2 regions of the Micromonospora yongxingensis genome follow, and region 2 is predicted to be linked to the other one. Evidence: riboswitches for the same ligand, from Rfam matches in the RefSeq annotation. Region 2 holds a riboswitch; the other holds the start of a gene.
The links. Region 2 has a riboswitch for cobalamin ahead of ACTWLT_RS25830 (ABC transporter substrate-binding protein). Riboswitches for the same ligand answer to the same signal wherever they lie in the genome.
Positions count from the first base shown of each region.

Region 1 (7,748 bases), on a different contig from region 2:
CGCCCTGCACGCCGGCTACCCGGATCGCGAGCTTCTCCCGGAGCGTCTGGTCCGTTCGGCCCTGACCCGCGCGGCGCGTACCGACGCCGCCCTGACCCGGCCACCCGCGGCGGGCCTGCCGGAGCTGCAGTCCTGGTTCGCCGCCGAACTCGGCGCCACGACCCGGGCCGGGATCACGCCGCCCACGCCCGGCGACGTCGTCGTCCTTCCCGGCAGCCAGAGCGGGCTGAGCTCGGTCTTCCGCACCCTGGCGGGGGCCGGGCAGCCCCTGCTGATGGAGTCCCCGACCTACTGGGGAGCGATCCTGGCCGCACGGCAGGCCGGCGTCCTCGTCGTGCCGGTCCCCACCGGCCCGACCGGCCCGGACCCTGCCGAGGTGGCCCGGGCCTTCCGGGAGTCGGCCGCGCGGGTGTTCTACGCGCAACCGAACCACGCCAACCCCACCGGAGCGCAGTGGCCGGCGGCGCTGCGTGAGCAGGTGCTGGCGGTCGTGCGCGAGCACGGCGCGTTCCTCGTGGAGGACGACTGGGCCCACGACTTCGGCATCACCGGCACCCCGACTCCCGTCGCGGCCCACGACGACGGCGGCCACGTCGTCTACCTGCGCTCACTCACCAAGAGCGTCTCGCCGGCCGTCCGCGTCGCCGCCGTCATCGCGCGCGGGCCGGCACGCGAACGGCTCCTGGCCGACCGCGGAGCCGAGTCGATGTACGTCAGCGGGCTCCTCCAGGCCGCGGCGCTCGACGTGGTGACCCAACCCGCGTGGCAGACGCACCTCCGTGGCCTGCGGCAGCAGCTCGGCACACGGCGGGACCTTCTCGTCGCGGCCCTGCGCGAGCACGCAGCGGCGGCGGACATCGAGATGGTGCCGGCAGGAGGGCTGAACCTCTGGGTACGCCTCCCCGAGGGAACGGACGTCCACCAGCTCGCGTACGACTGCGAGAGGGCCGGGCTCATCATCGCCCCCGGAAACGAGTGGTTCCCGGCGGAACCCACCGGTCCGTTCGTACGCCTCAACTATGCCGGGCCGAATCCCGCGGCCTTCCCCGCCGGAGCGCGCGTCCTCGGCCGGGCACTCACGAACCACCCCGCCTGACCAGGTGCTCGTCGACCGGCTCGTCGACGCTCCGGGGACAGGGCGTCGGCACCGTCAGCGTGCCGCGCCTTCGGTGACGGGTGGACGCTCCGCCGTAGTAGCGGTGCGTGGGCCGGCGGGTCGCATGAGGACGGCCACGAGCAGGCCGGCGATGACGCCGACGGCTCCGGCCACGGCGAAGGTCGCCTGGACGCCGGCCACCCCGGCGGCGTGCGCCGCGCTGTCCAGCACCTGCCGTCCGGCTGCCGGGGCGGCACGCAGCAGGCCGGTTGTCTGCCCGCCGGCGATGGCGTGCGCGACGTGCGTCGGATCCGGAATGCCCCGTCCGGCCAGGATGCTTTCCGCGCGGGCGGTGAAGACGCTGCCCAGCGCGGCGATGCCGAAGGCGAAACCGAGCTGGCGGGTGGTGTTGACCGCGCCGGCCGCCATGCCGCCCCGCTCCACGGGTACCAGGGACATGGAGACCGAACCGAGGATGGGCGTCGCGAGACCGACGCCGACGCCGACGAGGGCGAGCCCCGGCAGCAGCGACGGCCACCCGGCCGCACCGTGCACGAGCGCCGCGGTGAGCAGGCTGCCGAGCCCGACGAACAGCAGCCCGGCGCCGATGACCAGGTCCGGCCGCCGACCGTGCAGCACCCGCCCCAGCACCGCCGAGACACCGAACGCGGTGACGGACAGCGGCAGACCGGTGAGCCCCGCGGCGAGCGGACTCATCCCCAACACGGACTGCAACCAGATCGAGGTGTAGGTGAACGTGGTGAAGGCGGCGAACGTGAGCAACAGACCGGCGAGCAGCACCGCGACGAACGAGCGGTTGCGCAGCAGGGTGAGGTCGAACATGGCGTGTCGGGTGCGCGCCTCGATCACCACGAACCCGGCCAGCAGGAGCGCCGCCGCCACCAGCAGCGACCAGACAACGCGGCTGGACCACCCGTCCTCGTTGGCCCGGATGAGTCCGTAGGTCGCGCAGGCCGCGGCGGCGGTGAAACCCGCCATGCCGGGAACGTCGATCCGGCCCCGGACGGGCGTACGGGCCTCGGTGAGGGCCGTTCGACACAGCAGGATGGCGACGGCGCTGACCGGCAGGTTGACGAGGAAGATCCAGCGCCACGACGCGCCCTCGGTGAGCAGCCCGCCGAGGATCGGGCCCACCGCGGCCGAGGCGCCCGACACCGCACCCCACATGCCGTAGGCGCTTCCCCGGTCACGGCCCGCGTAGGCGCTGTTGAGCAGGGCGAACGTGGTCGCGAACATGGCCGCCGCACCGACGCCCTGGATGGCGCGCGCGGCGATCAACACGCCCGAGTTCGGTGCGAGACCGCACATCAGCGACGAGACCGCGAAGAGCGCGAGCCCCACGACGTACACGCGGCGGTGCCCCACCCGGTCGCCGATCGAGCCGGCGCCGAGCACCAGGGCGCCCAGCGCGAGGGCGTACGCGTCGATGACCCACTGCAACGCCCCGAAGGACGCGCCCAGGTCGTCGACCATGTCGGGCAGGGCGACGATCACGATCGTGACGTCGATCAGGAGCATGAACGTACCCAGACAGACCGTCAGCAGTGGCAGCCACCTGCGCATCCTGGTACCTGCTTTCCTCCGGGCGGCTGCCCCAGCTGGCGGGCTCGAGCTCGGGCTGGTCGAACAGACGCAACCAGCTTCCGTCCGACCGATGACGGACAACCTGTGCGCGCCAGTGATTCGAACCGGTTCGAATCACTTGGTCGACGATGCACGTGAATGTTGACTGTGCCGGTCCGGAAGCGCCCGCCGTGGGCGGGGCACCGAGAGAACGGAGGCACCTTTGACCACCTCGCGACCGCGAATCCTGGCGATGCTCGCCGCGCTGGTCCTCCTCACCACCGGGACGGTGTTTCTCGCCGGTCCGCCGGCGCGGGCGGCGACCGGTACCTGTTCGGGTTCGAAGGTCGGTGGCTTCGACCTGTACGGGGACGTGGCCATCAACGGCTCGACGAGATACGGATATGTCGAGGTCTACTACAGCGGCGGATACAACTGCGCACGGACCGTGTCGAGTCCGAACACCTGGGGCGTCAGCAAGGTCATGTCCGTCGAGCTGTGGGTCTGCTCGTCGGGCACCAGCAACTGCCGGCTCCTGGCGCCGGACGACCGGGACCACGGCACCTACCGGTACTACGCCGGTCCGGTGACCGCCTACGCCAGCGGAAAGTGCATCTGGGTCATCGGCAACATCTACTACCCGCCGACGGACTCCAACGCCGGGAACAACAAAACGGGTTGGTGCGGCTGATGTCCACGTCAGGACGCTCCATGTTCGCCTGACTGACGGGAGCGGGTCACTGCATCCGCACTGCCGCACGGTGCGCGCTGAGTTCCCTCCAGCGCGCACCGTGCGCCGTTCCGGCTGCGGGCCGTCCAGGTGCGAGGCCCGACACGCCCGGGACCGACATGTGGGGTGTGACAATGGAATCCCTCCCCATATATGGTGTCGAGCGCAGCTGGTTCGACCGCTCATCGCAGTGGCCGAGGCAAGAGGGAACCTGGTGGAAATCCGGGACTGCCCCGCAGCGGTGAGTGGGAACGACCGCCGTCATCAGCACTGGGCCGCGAAGCGGCCTGGGAAGCGACGGCCAGTAGGAGACCGGCGAGCCCGGTCGTGCCCGCAAGTCCGAAGACCTGCCAGCGCGCCGCACACCCGCACCCGGGTGGGCGGCGGTCCGAGGCCGCGTGGGACGGCTGACGCCACCTGACCCACGCCCGTCGGCGTGGCGTCCGCCGGTGTCCGCCTCCTCGTGTCCGAGGGCCATCAGGTCCCGAACTCGCGAGGAGTGAGTAGTGACGGTCACCCAGGCAGTCCCGGTCACCGCCGACCCGGCCCCGTCCGGTCGGCGGACGCCGATGCGTGTCCGCAAACGCGACGGCGCCACCGAACAGGTGGACGTAAACAAGATCGTCCGGGCGGTCGAGCGGTGGGCCGACGACCTCACCGACGTCGACCCGCTGCGGGTGGCGACCCGGACGATCAGCGGCCTGTACGACGGCGCGACGACGGCCGAACTGGACCGGCTGTCCATCCAGACCGCGGCCGAGATGATCGGAGAGGAACCGCAGTACTCCCGCCTCGCCGCCCGGCTGCTGGCCGGCTACGTCGACAAGGAGGTCCGCCGGCAGGGCATCACCTCGTTCAGCGCGGCGATCCGGACCGGCCACGCCGAGGGACTGATCGGAGACGACACCGCCGCGTTCGTCGCCACCCACGGCCGTACCCTCGACGACGCCGTGGACGCGGGCGGCGACCGGCGGTTCGAGTACTTCGGCCTGCGCACGGTCTACGACCGGTATCTGCTGCGCCACCCGAGCAGCCGGCTGGTGCTGGAGACCCCGCAGTACTGGCTGCTGCGGGTGGCCTGCGGGTTGTCCCGTACGCCGGACGAGGCGGTCGGTTTCTACCGGCTGATGTCCAGCCTGGCCTACCTGCCCAGCTCGCCGACGCTGTTCAACTCCGGTACCCGGCACACCCAGATGTCCTCCTGCTACCTCGTCGACTCGCCGCGCGACGAGTTGGACTCGATCTACCAGCGGTACGCCCAGGTCGCCAACCTGTCCAAGTTCGCCGGCGGCATCGGCATCGCCTACTCCCGCGTCCGGTCCCGGGGTTCGCTGATCCGCGGCACGAACGGGCAGTCCAACGGGATCGTGCCGTGGCTGCGCACGCTGGACGCGAGCGTCGCGGCGGTCAACCAGGGCGGCCGGCGCAAGGGCGCGGCCTGCGTCTACCTGGAGCCGTGGCACCCGGACGTCGAGGAGTTCCTGCAACTGCGGGACAACACCGGCGAGGACGCCCGGCGCACCCACAACCTGAATCTGGCCAACTGGATCCCGGACGAGTTCATGCGCCGCGTCGAGGCCGACGAGATGTGGTCGCTGTTCGACCCGCACGAGGTGCCGGAACTGCCCGACCTGTGGGGGGAGCGGTTCGACGCCGCGTACCGGGCGGCCGAGGCGCAGGGCCGCCAGGTGCGGCAGGTCCCGGCACGGGAGCTGTACGGAAAGATGATGCGCACCCTGGCCCAGACCGGCAACGGGTGGATGACCTTCAAGGACGCGGCGAACCGGCTGTGCAACCAGACCGCCGAGCCGGGCAACGTGGTGCACCTGTCCAACCTCTGCACCGAGATCATCGAGGTGTCCAGCGACACCGAGACCGCCGTGTGCAACCTCGGCTCGGTAAACCTCGCCGCTCACCTCACCGACGGCGGCGTCGACTGGGAGCGGCTGCGCGCCACGGTCCGTACCGCCGTGACGTTCCTCGACCGGGTCATCGACATCAACTACTACCCGACCCCGCAGGCGGCGGCGAGCAACCCCCGCTGGCGGCCGGTCGGGCTCGGGCTGATGGGCCTGCAGGACGTGTTCTTCGCCCTGCGGCTGCCGTTCGACTCCCCGGCCGCGCGCGAGCTGTCCACCCGGATCAGCGAGGAGCTGTACCTGACCGCCCTGGAGACCTCCGCCGACCTGGCGCGCCGCTTCGGCGCGCATCCGGCGTACCCGCAGACCCGGGCCGCGCGGGGCCAGCTGCAGCCCGACCTGTGGGGTGTCGAGGGCACGCAGACCGCGCGGTGGGACGCACTGCGGAAGCGGGTCGAGACGGACGGGCTGCGGAACTCGCTGCTGGTGGCGGTCGCCCCGACCGCCACCATCGCCTCGATCGCCGGCTGTTACGAGTGCGTGGAGCCGCAGGTGTCGAACCTGTTCAAGCGCGAGACCCTGTCGGGTGAGTTCCTCCAGGTCAACACCGCTCTGGTACGCGAGCTGAAGGCCCGTGGCCTGTGGACCGAACAGATCAGGTCGGCGATCAGGCGCGCCGAGGGGTCGGTGCAGGACATCGCGGAGCTGCCGAGCGCCGTCCGGGAGCTGTTCCGTACCGCGTGGGAGCTGCCGCAGCGGGCGCTGATCGACCTGGGCGCCGCCCGCGCACCGTTCATCGACCAGTCGCAGTCGCTGAACCTGTTCCTGGCCTCGCCGACCATCGGCAAGCTCTCCTCGATGTACCTGTACGCCTGGAAGGCCGGGCTGAAGACCACCTACTACCTGCGCTCCCGCCCCGCCACCCGCATCCAGCAGGCCACCGTCGCCCTCACCGCACCCGCGGCGACCGACGCGGAGGCGCTGGCCTGCTCGCTGGAGAACCCCGAGTCGTGCGAGGCCTGCCAGTGACCGCCGCCGACACCACCGACACGAGGACCACGCACATGCTGCTCGACCCCGGGATGGACCTCACCCTCCGCCCGATGCGGTACCCGCACTTCTTCGACCGGTTCCGTGACGCCATCCGCAACACCTGGACCGTCGAGGAGGTCGACCTGCACGCCGACCTCGCCGACCTCGACAAGCTCTCGCCGGCCGAGCGGCACCTGGTCGGCCGCCTGGTGGCCTTCTTCGCCACCGGCGACACCATCGTCGCCAACAACCTCGTGCTCAACCTCTACCAGCACGTCAACAGCCCCGAGGGCCGCCTCTACCTGTCCCGGCAGCTGTTCGAGGAGGCGGTGCACGTCCAGTTCTACCTCAACCTGCTCGACACGTACGTGCCCGACGAGGCCGAGCGCTTCGAGGCTTTCGCGGCCATCGAGAACATCCCCTCGATCCGTCGTAAGGCCGAGTTCTGCTTCCGGTGGATCGACTCCCTGGACGACCTGCGGCAACTGCGGTCCCGCGAGGACCGGCGGACGTTCCTGCTCAACCTGATCTGCTTCGCCGCCTGCATCGAGGGGTTGTTCTTCTACGGCGCGTTCGCCTACGTCTACTTCCTGCGCTCGCGGGGGCTGCTCCACGGCCTGGCCTCCGGCACCAACTGGGTGTTCCGCGACGAGTCCATGCACATGGCCTTCGCCTTCGACGTGGTGGACACCGTGCGTCGCGAGGAACCGGACCTGTTCGACGACGACCTCGCCGACCAGGTCCGCCTGATGCTCACCGAGGCCGTCGAGTGTGAGGTCCAGTTCGCCGAGGACCTGCTCGGCCACGGTGTGCCGGGACTGACCCTGACCGACATGCGGGAGTACCTCCAGCACGTCGCCGACCGGCGCCTGGCCCAGCTCGGCATCGTCCCGCACTACGGGTCGGTCAACCCGTTCGCCTTCATGGAGTTGCAGGACGTGCAGGAGTTGTCCAACTTCTTCGAGCGGCGGGTGTCGGCGTACCAGGTCGGGATCACCGGCGCCGTGGCCTTCGACGACGACTTCTAGCCCGAAGCCCCGGTCCGCGACCACGGCGGGCCCGGGCTTCGGCGCACCCACCGGAACGGGGGCCGACCGGCAGCGTGATTGGATGGTCAGGTGCAGTTCACCGTGACAGACGCGCCGACGCGGGAGCGGTTCGAAGCGCGCGACGAGGCGGGCGTGGTCGCCGGGCTGGTCACCTACCAGTTGACCGGCAACATCATCGTCTACACCCACACCGAGGTTGATCCGGCGTTCGAGGGCAGGGGCGTCGGCTCGACCCTGGCTCGTGCCGTGATGGACGACGCGCGGGCCAGGGGCCGGACCGTCGTGCCGATCTGCCCGTTCCTCGCCGAGTGGCTGGTCAAGCACCCGGAGTACGAGGGCATCGTGGCCCGGTCGACCCGCAAGGTCAAATAGCTCCCCCGCCCGGGCAGGCAGGCATG
Region 1 is NZ_JBQXEO010000007.1:145,516-153,263, reverse strand. It holds gene ACTWLT_RS11685 (aminotransferase-like domain-containing protein) at 1-1,096, shown strand, start outside; gene ACTWLT_RS11680 (MFS transporter) at 1,151-2,680, opposite strand; gene ACTWLT_RS11675 (hypothetical protein) at 2,904-3,371, shown strand; cobalamin riboswitch at 3,564-3,779, shown strand; gene ACTWLT_RS11670 (ribonucleoside-diphosphate reductase subunit alpha) at 3,980-6,298, shown strand; gene ACTWLT_RS11665 (ribonucleotide-diphosphate reductase subunit beta) at 6,334-7,329, shown strand; gene ACTWLT_RS11660 (GNAT family N-acetyltransferase) at 7,420-7,722, shown strand.
Region 1: linked by a shared signal. The riboswitch ahead of ACTWLT_RS11670 (ribonucleoside-diphosphate reductase subunit alpha) and the one ahead of ACTWLT_RS25830 (ABC transporter substrate-binding protein) in region 2 are both predicted to bind cobalamin.

Region 2 (7,748 bases):
ATCGAGGAGCCCCGGCACCGGGTCGACCACGTGCTGCGGCTGCGCGAGTTGCAGGACGAGACCGGCGGTTTCGCGGTCTTCATCCCGCTGCGCTACCAGCACGACTTCGTGGACTCGGCGGACGGCAAGATCCGTAACCGGATCCAGGCGCGCACGACGATGGCCTCCCCGGCCGAGTCGCTGAAGACGTTCGCCGTCTCCCGGCTGCTCTTCGACAACGTGCCGCACGTGAAGAACTTCTGGGTCATGCACGGGCTCTCGGTGGCCCAGCTCTCGCTGAACTTCGGCGTCGACGACCTGGACGGCTCGGTCGTCGAATACAAGATCACCCATGACGCCGACTCGTACGGCACCCCGAACACCATGCACCGTGACGACCTGCTGCACCTGATCTGGGACGCCGGCTTCCAGCCGGTCGAGCGGGACACCCGCTACAACGTGGTCCGGGAGTACGACAAGGCGCCGTCGCTGGCCGAGCGCCGCGCCGAGCCGCAGCAGGTGTGGGCCTGAGCCGCCACGTACCCTCGCAGTCGATGACCGAGCAGCGTGGACCCCAGCAGCAGGGCGGCTTTCCCCGGCGGGACGCCGAGGGGCGCGTCCGTACCCTGGGCGACCTGCTCGGGGTGTGTCTGGCCGGGCTGGTCATCGGCGCGCTGGCGCTCGTGCTCTTCGACTGGGCGTTCGCGTCGATCGGTGCCGGCGACTTCGGGCACACGAACGGCTGGTTGGCCGTGATCCTGCCGGCCTGGCTGCTCTGGGACGATTTCCGGGCCTGGGAGTTCGGCGCGGCCCGGGTGGTGGCGGCGTTGGTCGCCGCCGCCGTCGGGGTGGTCGCCGGGCTGCTGATCGCCGGTCTGGGCGCCGGGTTGCCGCCGCTGCTCTCCGGGGCGTTGGCGGCGGGGGCGTTCACCGTGGCGTACGCGACGGTCTGGTTCCCGGGCGTCCGCTGGCTGGCCCGCCGGACCGGCTGACCCCGACCGCCCGCCGGGCGGGTCGACCTTCCGCCGGCACCGGCGGGTGACGGAGAGAACGGAGTGGTGCAGGTGAGCGCGGCGGTCAAGTACACGCTGGGCCGGATCGGGCTGTTCGTCGCCGTGCTGGCGGGCCTCTGGCTGATCGACATGAACGTGTTCCTGAAGCTGATGCTGGCGTTGGCCTTCTCCGCCGCGCTCTCCTTCTTTCTGCTGCGGGGCTGGCGGGATGAGATGGCCGAGGAGATGGCCGGGGCGGCCGAACGCCGCCGCACCGACAAGGAGCGTCTCCGCTCCGCCCTGGCGGGCGACGACGAGCCCACCACCGACCCCGAGCCCCCCACCGACCGACCCTCGCGTTGATCAAGAAGTTCGCGTCACCAGGACTGCTCCCGGTGACGCGAACCTCTTGATCAACCGCAGTTGGCGGGATTGGCGGGATTGGCGGGGCGGGTCACCAGTTGGTGGAGCCTGCGACCTTGGGCCAGGGCTTCGACGTCGGCTTGATGAGGTAGGCGACCCCGCCCGAGCCGCCGGAGACACCGCCGCTGGCGTTGGTCCGCTTGGTCCGCAGCCAGATCTGCTCGAACTGCTCCCGCTGGTAGACGTTGCGCACCACGTCGTTGCTCGACGAGGCGGGGTCGTTGACGATCACGTCGCCGTCGGCGGTGAAGCCGACCACCACGAACAGGTGCCCGGAGGTGCCGTAGTTCGCCCCGTCCAGCTCGCTGGCGAGGAAGGACTGGCTGGTCACCACCGGGATGCCGGCGGCGATGAAGCGCTCCAGCTCGTCCAGCGAGTGCAGCCGGGTCACCCGACCCTCCAGGCCGGGGAAGCTGGCCGCGTACGCGGTGTTGAAGGGCCAGTTGCCGGCGCCGTCGTACGCGTAGTCGTAGGTCATCCGGGCGGCGTGGTTGACGGTCGGGTCGGGGTAGGTCGGGTCCACCCAGGAGGTGTCGGCCGCCGACGGTTGGCGACCCCAGTACTCGACCACCATCTCGGTGGAGGTCGGTGAGCACCATGCCTCGCCGCCGCCGTCGTACTCGGGGTAGTGCCCGGAGTGCACGTTCTGGGAGTAGCGCGGCACCGGCAGCTCGACGCCCCAGGCGATGTGCCCGGCGCTCGGCGTGACGGTGAACCGGTCCGGCACGGTCGAACTCATCGCGCCCAGCATCCGGACCACCGGCGCGGCGGTCTGCCCGGGCGCCCGGTAGAGGGTCAGCCGCAGCTGGTACGACCGCAGCAGCACTCCGGCGGCGGCGTCGTCGATGCTGAAGGTGTCGGTCCAGATCGTCGACCAGGGGTCGCCCTGCCGGTTGACGGTGGTCCGCTTGATGTCGCTGTCGCCGGACGCCCAGCGGCCCATCACGTACCACGGGGTCTGGTCTCCGCTGGTGTAGCTGCCCTGCATCTCCACCTGGATCCAGGTGCCGGCGGGGGTCTCCGCGTTCCAGGAGGCGATCAGCTCGGTGGCGTCGAACCCGACCCGGGTCACCGGTGAGGTCCAGGTGCCGTACTCCCAGCTGCGGGTGGTGCCGGTGTGGGGGTCGGCGTACTCGGTGGTGCCGGCGGGGCGGGCAAGGGTGATGCCCGACCGGGCGCCGGGGACCACGCGGGTGCCGGTGCGGCTGCCCCGGTGCCAGTCGGCGGGCCCGGACCAGTCCTGGAAGGTGATCTGCTCGTCGTGGACGGTGGTGGACGGCCGGCCGGTGGCGAGCGGCTGGGCGGCTGCCGCGGGCGCGGCGGTGGCGAGCAGGGTGAGCGCGGTGACGCCGGCGAGGGCGGCCGCGTGCAGGCGGGATCTGGCCATGGGTGCTCCGCGGTGTCGAGGGGGCATCGTCGCTGGTCAGTGTCCCGCTTGGAAGGAAGTTTCGCCAGATGTTCGGTGGTGGAAAATCTTTGCCGCCGCGATGGTCCACCTGGGATGGACAAGGCAACGATGGATATTGATATGACCATGTGACTGATGGTGAAGTGTCCTCCACCGAGCGGGATCTCCCGCCCTTCGAGGAGGTAGTCCATGGCCCTCCGCACGCCCACCCCTCTCCGCCGTGTCCTGGTGCTCGCCGTCGTCACCGGGCTGGCAATCGTCACCGTCGCCGCCAACCCCGTCGCCGCCCGCCCGGCACCGGACCGCGCCGCCGAGCAGACCGCAGCCGGCTACCGGGTGCTCGGCCCCCGAACGGTCGCCGACCGCAATGCCGTGGCCCGCACCGGCGCCGCCATCGACTACTCCGAACACGGCGTGCTGCACATCTCGGCCACCGCCACCGAGGCCGCGGCGATCGGCCGGCTCGGCTTCCGGCTGGAACCGCTCGCCCCGCCGCCGAACGCCGAGCGCGGGGCTGGAGAGATGGGCACCCTGGCCTTCCCTCCCGCCGACTCCAACTACCACGACTACGCGGAGCTGACCGCCGTGGTGAACCGGGCCGTCGCCGACCACCCGGCCATCGCCCGCAAGATCAGCATCGGTACGTCGTACGAGGGTCGGGACCTGATGGCGGTGAAGATCTCCGACAACGTGGGCACCGACGAGGTCGAGCCGGAGATCCTGTTCAACGCCCAGCAGCACGCCCGCGAGCACCTGACCGTCGAGATGGCGATCTACCTGCTCAACCTCTTCACCGACAGCTACGGCGCCGACTCCCGGATCACGAACATCGTCAACAGTCGGGAGATCTGGATCGTGCCGACGGTCAACCCGGACGGCAGCGAGTACGACATCGCGACGGGTTCGTACCGGTCCTGGCGCAAGAACCGGCAGCCCAACAGCGGCTCGTCCAACGTCGGCACCGACCTGAACCGCAACTGGAGCTACAACTGGGGCTGCTGCGGTGGCTCGTCCGGCTCGACGTCGTCGGAGACCTACCGCGGCCCGTCGGCGTTCTCCGCACCGGAGACCCAGGCACTGCGCAACTTCGTCAACAGTCGGGTGGTCGGCGGGACGCAGCAGATCAGGGCGAACATCGACTTCCACACCTACTCGCAGCTGGTGCTCTGGCCGTACGGCTACACCACCGCGAACACCGCACCCGGCATGAGCGCGGACCAGTACAACACCTTCGCCACCATCGGCCAGCAGATGGCGGCCACCAACAACTACACCCCGGAGCAGTCCAGCGACCTCTACATCACCGACGGGGACAGCATCGACTGGATGTGGGCCACCCACAACATCTGGGCGTACACCTTCGAGATGTACCCGGGCTCGTCCAGCGGCGGCGGGTTCTACCCACCCGACGAGGTGATCCCGGCGCAGACCTCGCGCAACCGGGAGGCCGTGCTGATGCTCAGCGAGTACGCCGACTGCCCGTACCGGGCCATCGGCAAGCAGGCGCAGTACTGCGGTGGCGGTGGTGGCGGCACCACGGTCTGGTCGGACACCTTCGAGACGGCCACCGGGTGGACCACCAACCCGGCCGGCACCGACACCGCCACGGCCGGTGCGTTCGAGCGGGGCGCCGCCCAGGCGACCACCTCCAGCGGGCCCAAGCAGCTCACCCCGTACGCCGGCGCCAACGACCTGGTCACCGGGCGGCTCGCGGGATCGGCGGCCGGTGACCACGACCTCGACGGCGGCGTGACCAGCGCCCGGTCCCCGGCGGTGACCCTGCCGTCGTCCGGCACCCTGACCCTGTCGCTGGCCTGGTACCTGGCGCACGGCTCGAACGCCTCCTCGGCGGACTACCTGCGGGTGAGCGTGGTGCACAACGGAGGCACCACGGCACTGCTCACCCAGGCCGGTGCGGCGGCCAACCGCAACGGCACCTGGGCGGTGGCGAACCTCAACCTCACCCCGTACGCCGGCCAGTCGGTCCGCATCCTGGTCGAGGCGGCGGACGCCTCGGGCGCCAGCCTGGTCGAGGCGGCTGTGGACAACGTCACCATCACCGCCTCCTGATCGGGTGGGGCCCCGTCCCGCCCCCGGCGGGGCCCCACCACCCTCCTTCCCGCTCTCTCCCCAACCCCCTTCTCGGGCCGATCCGGGGCATATCGTCGTGACGCGATATCGGCTCACGGCGATATGTTCTAGATCAACGAGGCTGGTCCCAGCGGTGCGCTACCGTCTTAGCGACCAATCCGCAGCGAAGTCGGTGTGAAACCGGCGCTGTCCCGCAACTGTGATGCCCCGTCCTGTGCGACGGGGATTAGCCAGGTCGCCTGCGGAACGGTCGCGATACGCGCTCTCGAGGAAGGGCGCCTCGTGGGCGGGCGTACGAAAGTCCCTGTCGGCGAAGCACCACACTCCTCGACCGACAGGAGGACACATGTCCGGACGTACCCCCCGGCTCTTCGCCGCGACCCTCGCGGTCGCCGCGCTCGCCCTCGGCGCGTGCGCCGAGAAGACCGCCGACCAGCCGGCCGCCGGCGCCAGCTCCGCGACCGCCAGCTACCCCGTCACGGTCGGCTCGCTCACGCTCGACAAGCGCCCCGAGAAGATCGTCTCGCTGTCGGCCAGCGCCACCGAGATGCTCTTCGCCATCGGTGCCGGCCCGCAGGTGACCGCGGTCGACGACAACTCCAACTACCCGGCCGAGGCGCCCAAGAGCGACCTCTCCGGCTTCCAGCCGAACGCGGAGGCGATCGCCGGCAAGAGCCCCGACCTGGTGGTGCTCTCCGACGACCGAAACAAGATCGTCGACCAGCTCGGCAAGCTGAAGATCCCGGTCTACCTGACCCCGGCGGCGACCACGTTGGACGACACCTACCGGCAGATCACCGACCTGGGCTCCCTGACCGGCCACGCCGACCAGGCCGCCGACGTCACCGGGCGGATGAAGGACGACATCGCCAAGCTGGTCAAGGACCTGCCGCAGCGCACCGAGAAGCTCACCTACTACCACGAGCTGGGCCCCGAGCTGTACAGCGCGACCAGCAAGACCTTCATCGGCTCGCTCTACAGCCTCGTCGGTCTCACCAACATCGCCGACCCGGCCGACGCCGACAGCAAGAACGGCGGCTACCCGCAGCTGTCCCAGGAGTTCATCGTCAAGGCCGACCCGGACTTCGTCTTCCTGGCCGACTCCAAGTGCTGCCAGCAGAACGCCGACTCGGTCAAGGCCCGCAGCGGCTGGGCCGGGCTGACCGCGGTGAAGAACAGCCAGATCGTCGCGCTGGACGACGACGTCGCCTCCCGCTGGGGCCCCCGGATCGTGGACCTGCTCCGGGTCATCATCGACGCGGTCGCCAAGGTGCCCGCGTGACCCTCGTCCGTCGGTGAGCGAGGCACCACCGGTGGACGCCACGGCACCACCCACCCGGCCGGCCGGGACGCCACCACCGTCCCGGCCCGCCGGGTCGCCGTCCGGAGCCCGGCCCGCCGGCCTGCGCAAACGCTGGCTGGTCGCCGGCGTCTTCGCGGTGCTCGTCGCGCTGGTCGCCGGGGTGTCGTTCGGCCCGGTCAGCCTGCCGCCGGGCAGCGTCGCCGCCGAGCTGCTCAACCTGATCCCCGGGGTGCGTCTGGACAGCGGGCTGACCGAGCGGGAGATCGCGATCGTCACGGAGCTGCGGCTGCCCCGGGTGGTGCTGGGCCTGCTCGTCGGCGGTCTCCTCGCCCTGGCCGGCGGCTGCTACCAGGGTGTGTTCCGCAACCCGCTGGCCGACCCGTACCTGCTGGGCGTCGCCGCCGGCGCGGGCCTCGCGGTCACCGCGGTGATCGCTCTGGGCGGCGTCGGGCGGGAGGGTTCGATCACCGGCCTGCCGATGACCATTCCGCTGGCCGCGTTCGCCGGCTCGCTGCTCGCCGTGACGATGACCTACCTGCTCGGTGGTGCCGGCGGGCGGAGCCGGTCGCCGGCCATGCTGATCCTGGCCGGCGTGGCGGTCTCCGCGTTCCTCTCCGCCGGGCAGACCTACCTGCTGCAACGGCACTCCGACAGCATCCAGCCGGTCTACTCCTGGCTGCTCGGTCGGTTGGCCACCGCGGGTTGGCACGACGTTCTGCTGGTGCTGCCGTACGCCGTGCTCACCACCGTGGTGGTGCTGCTGCACCGCCGCGAGCTGGACGTCCTCGCGGTCGGTGACGACGAGGCGAGGAGCCTCGGCCTGCACCCGCAGCGCTCCCGCTACCTGCTGATCGCCGCCGCCTCGCTGGGCACCGCCGCGGCGGTCTCCGCGACCGGTCTGATCGGCTTCGTCGGCATCATCGTGCCGCACACCGTCCGGCTGCTCGCCGGGGCGAGCTACCGCGTGATCCTGCCGCTGTCGCTGCTGTTCGGCGGCGCGTTCCTGGCGCTGACCGACGTGGTGGCCCGCACGGCCGCCGCCCCGGCCGAGATCCCGATCGGGGTGGTCACCGCTCTGCTCGGTGGCCCGTTCTTCGTGCTCGTGCTGCGTACCGCCCGGCGGGTGCTCACGTGAGCCGGCACCCCACCATCGACACCGAGGCCGCCCCGGGCGTGCCGGCCGTCGAGGTCCGGGACCTGCACGTCAGCCTGGACCGCACGCCGATCCTCGCCGGCGTCGACCTCACCGTCGCCGCCGGCGAGTGGGTCACCGTGATCGGCCCGAACGGCGCCGGGAAGTCGACCCTGCTGCGCGCCGTCGGCGGGCTGCTGCCCGCGCCGGGGGCGATCACCCTGTTCGGTACGCCGAGCGCCGCGCTGCGCCGCCGGGACCGCGCCCGGGTGGTGGCCACGGTGGCGCAGTCCCCGGTGGTGCCGCCCGGAATGTCGGTGCTCGACTACGTGCTGCTGGGACGCACCCCGTACATCCCGCCGCTGGGCCGGGAGTCGGCGGCCGACGTGGACGCCGTCGACGAGGTGCTCGACCGGTTGG
Region 2 is NZ_JBQXEO010000026.1:61,964-69,711, reverse strand. It holds gene mqnE (aminofutalosine synthase MqnE) at 1-510, shown strand, start outside; gene ACTWLT_RS25850 (hypothetical protein) at 534-971, shown strand; gene ACTWLT_RS25845 (DUF4229 domain-containing protein) at 1,044-1,334, shown strand; gene ACTWLT_RS25840 (C39 family peptidase) at 1,426-2,781, opposite strand; gene ACTWLT_RS25835 (M14 family metallopeptidase) at 2,992-4,872, shown strand; cobalamin riboswitch at 5,008-5,150, shown strand; gene ACTWLT_RS25830 (ABC transporter substrate-binding protein) at 5,240-6,175, shown strand; gene ACTWLT_RS25825 (FecCD family ABC transporter permease) at 6,297-7,331, shown strand; gene ACTWLT_RS25820 (ABC transporter ATP-binding protein) at 7,370-7,748, shown strand, end outside.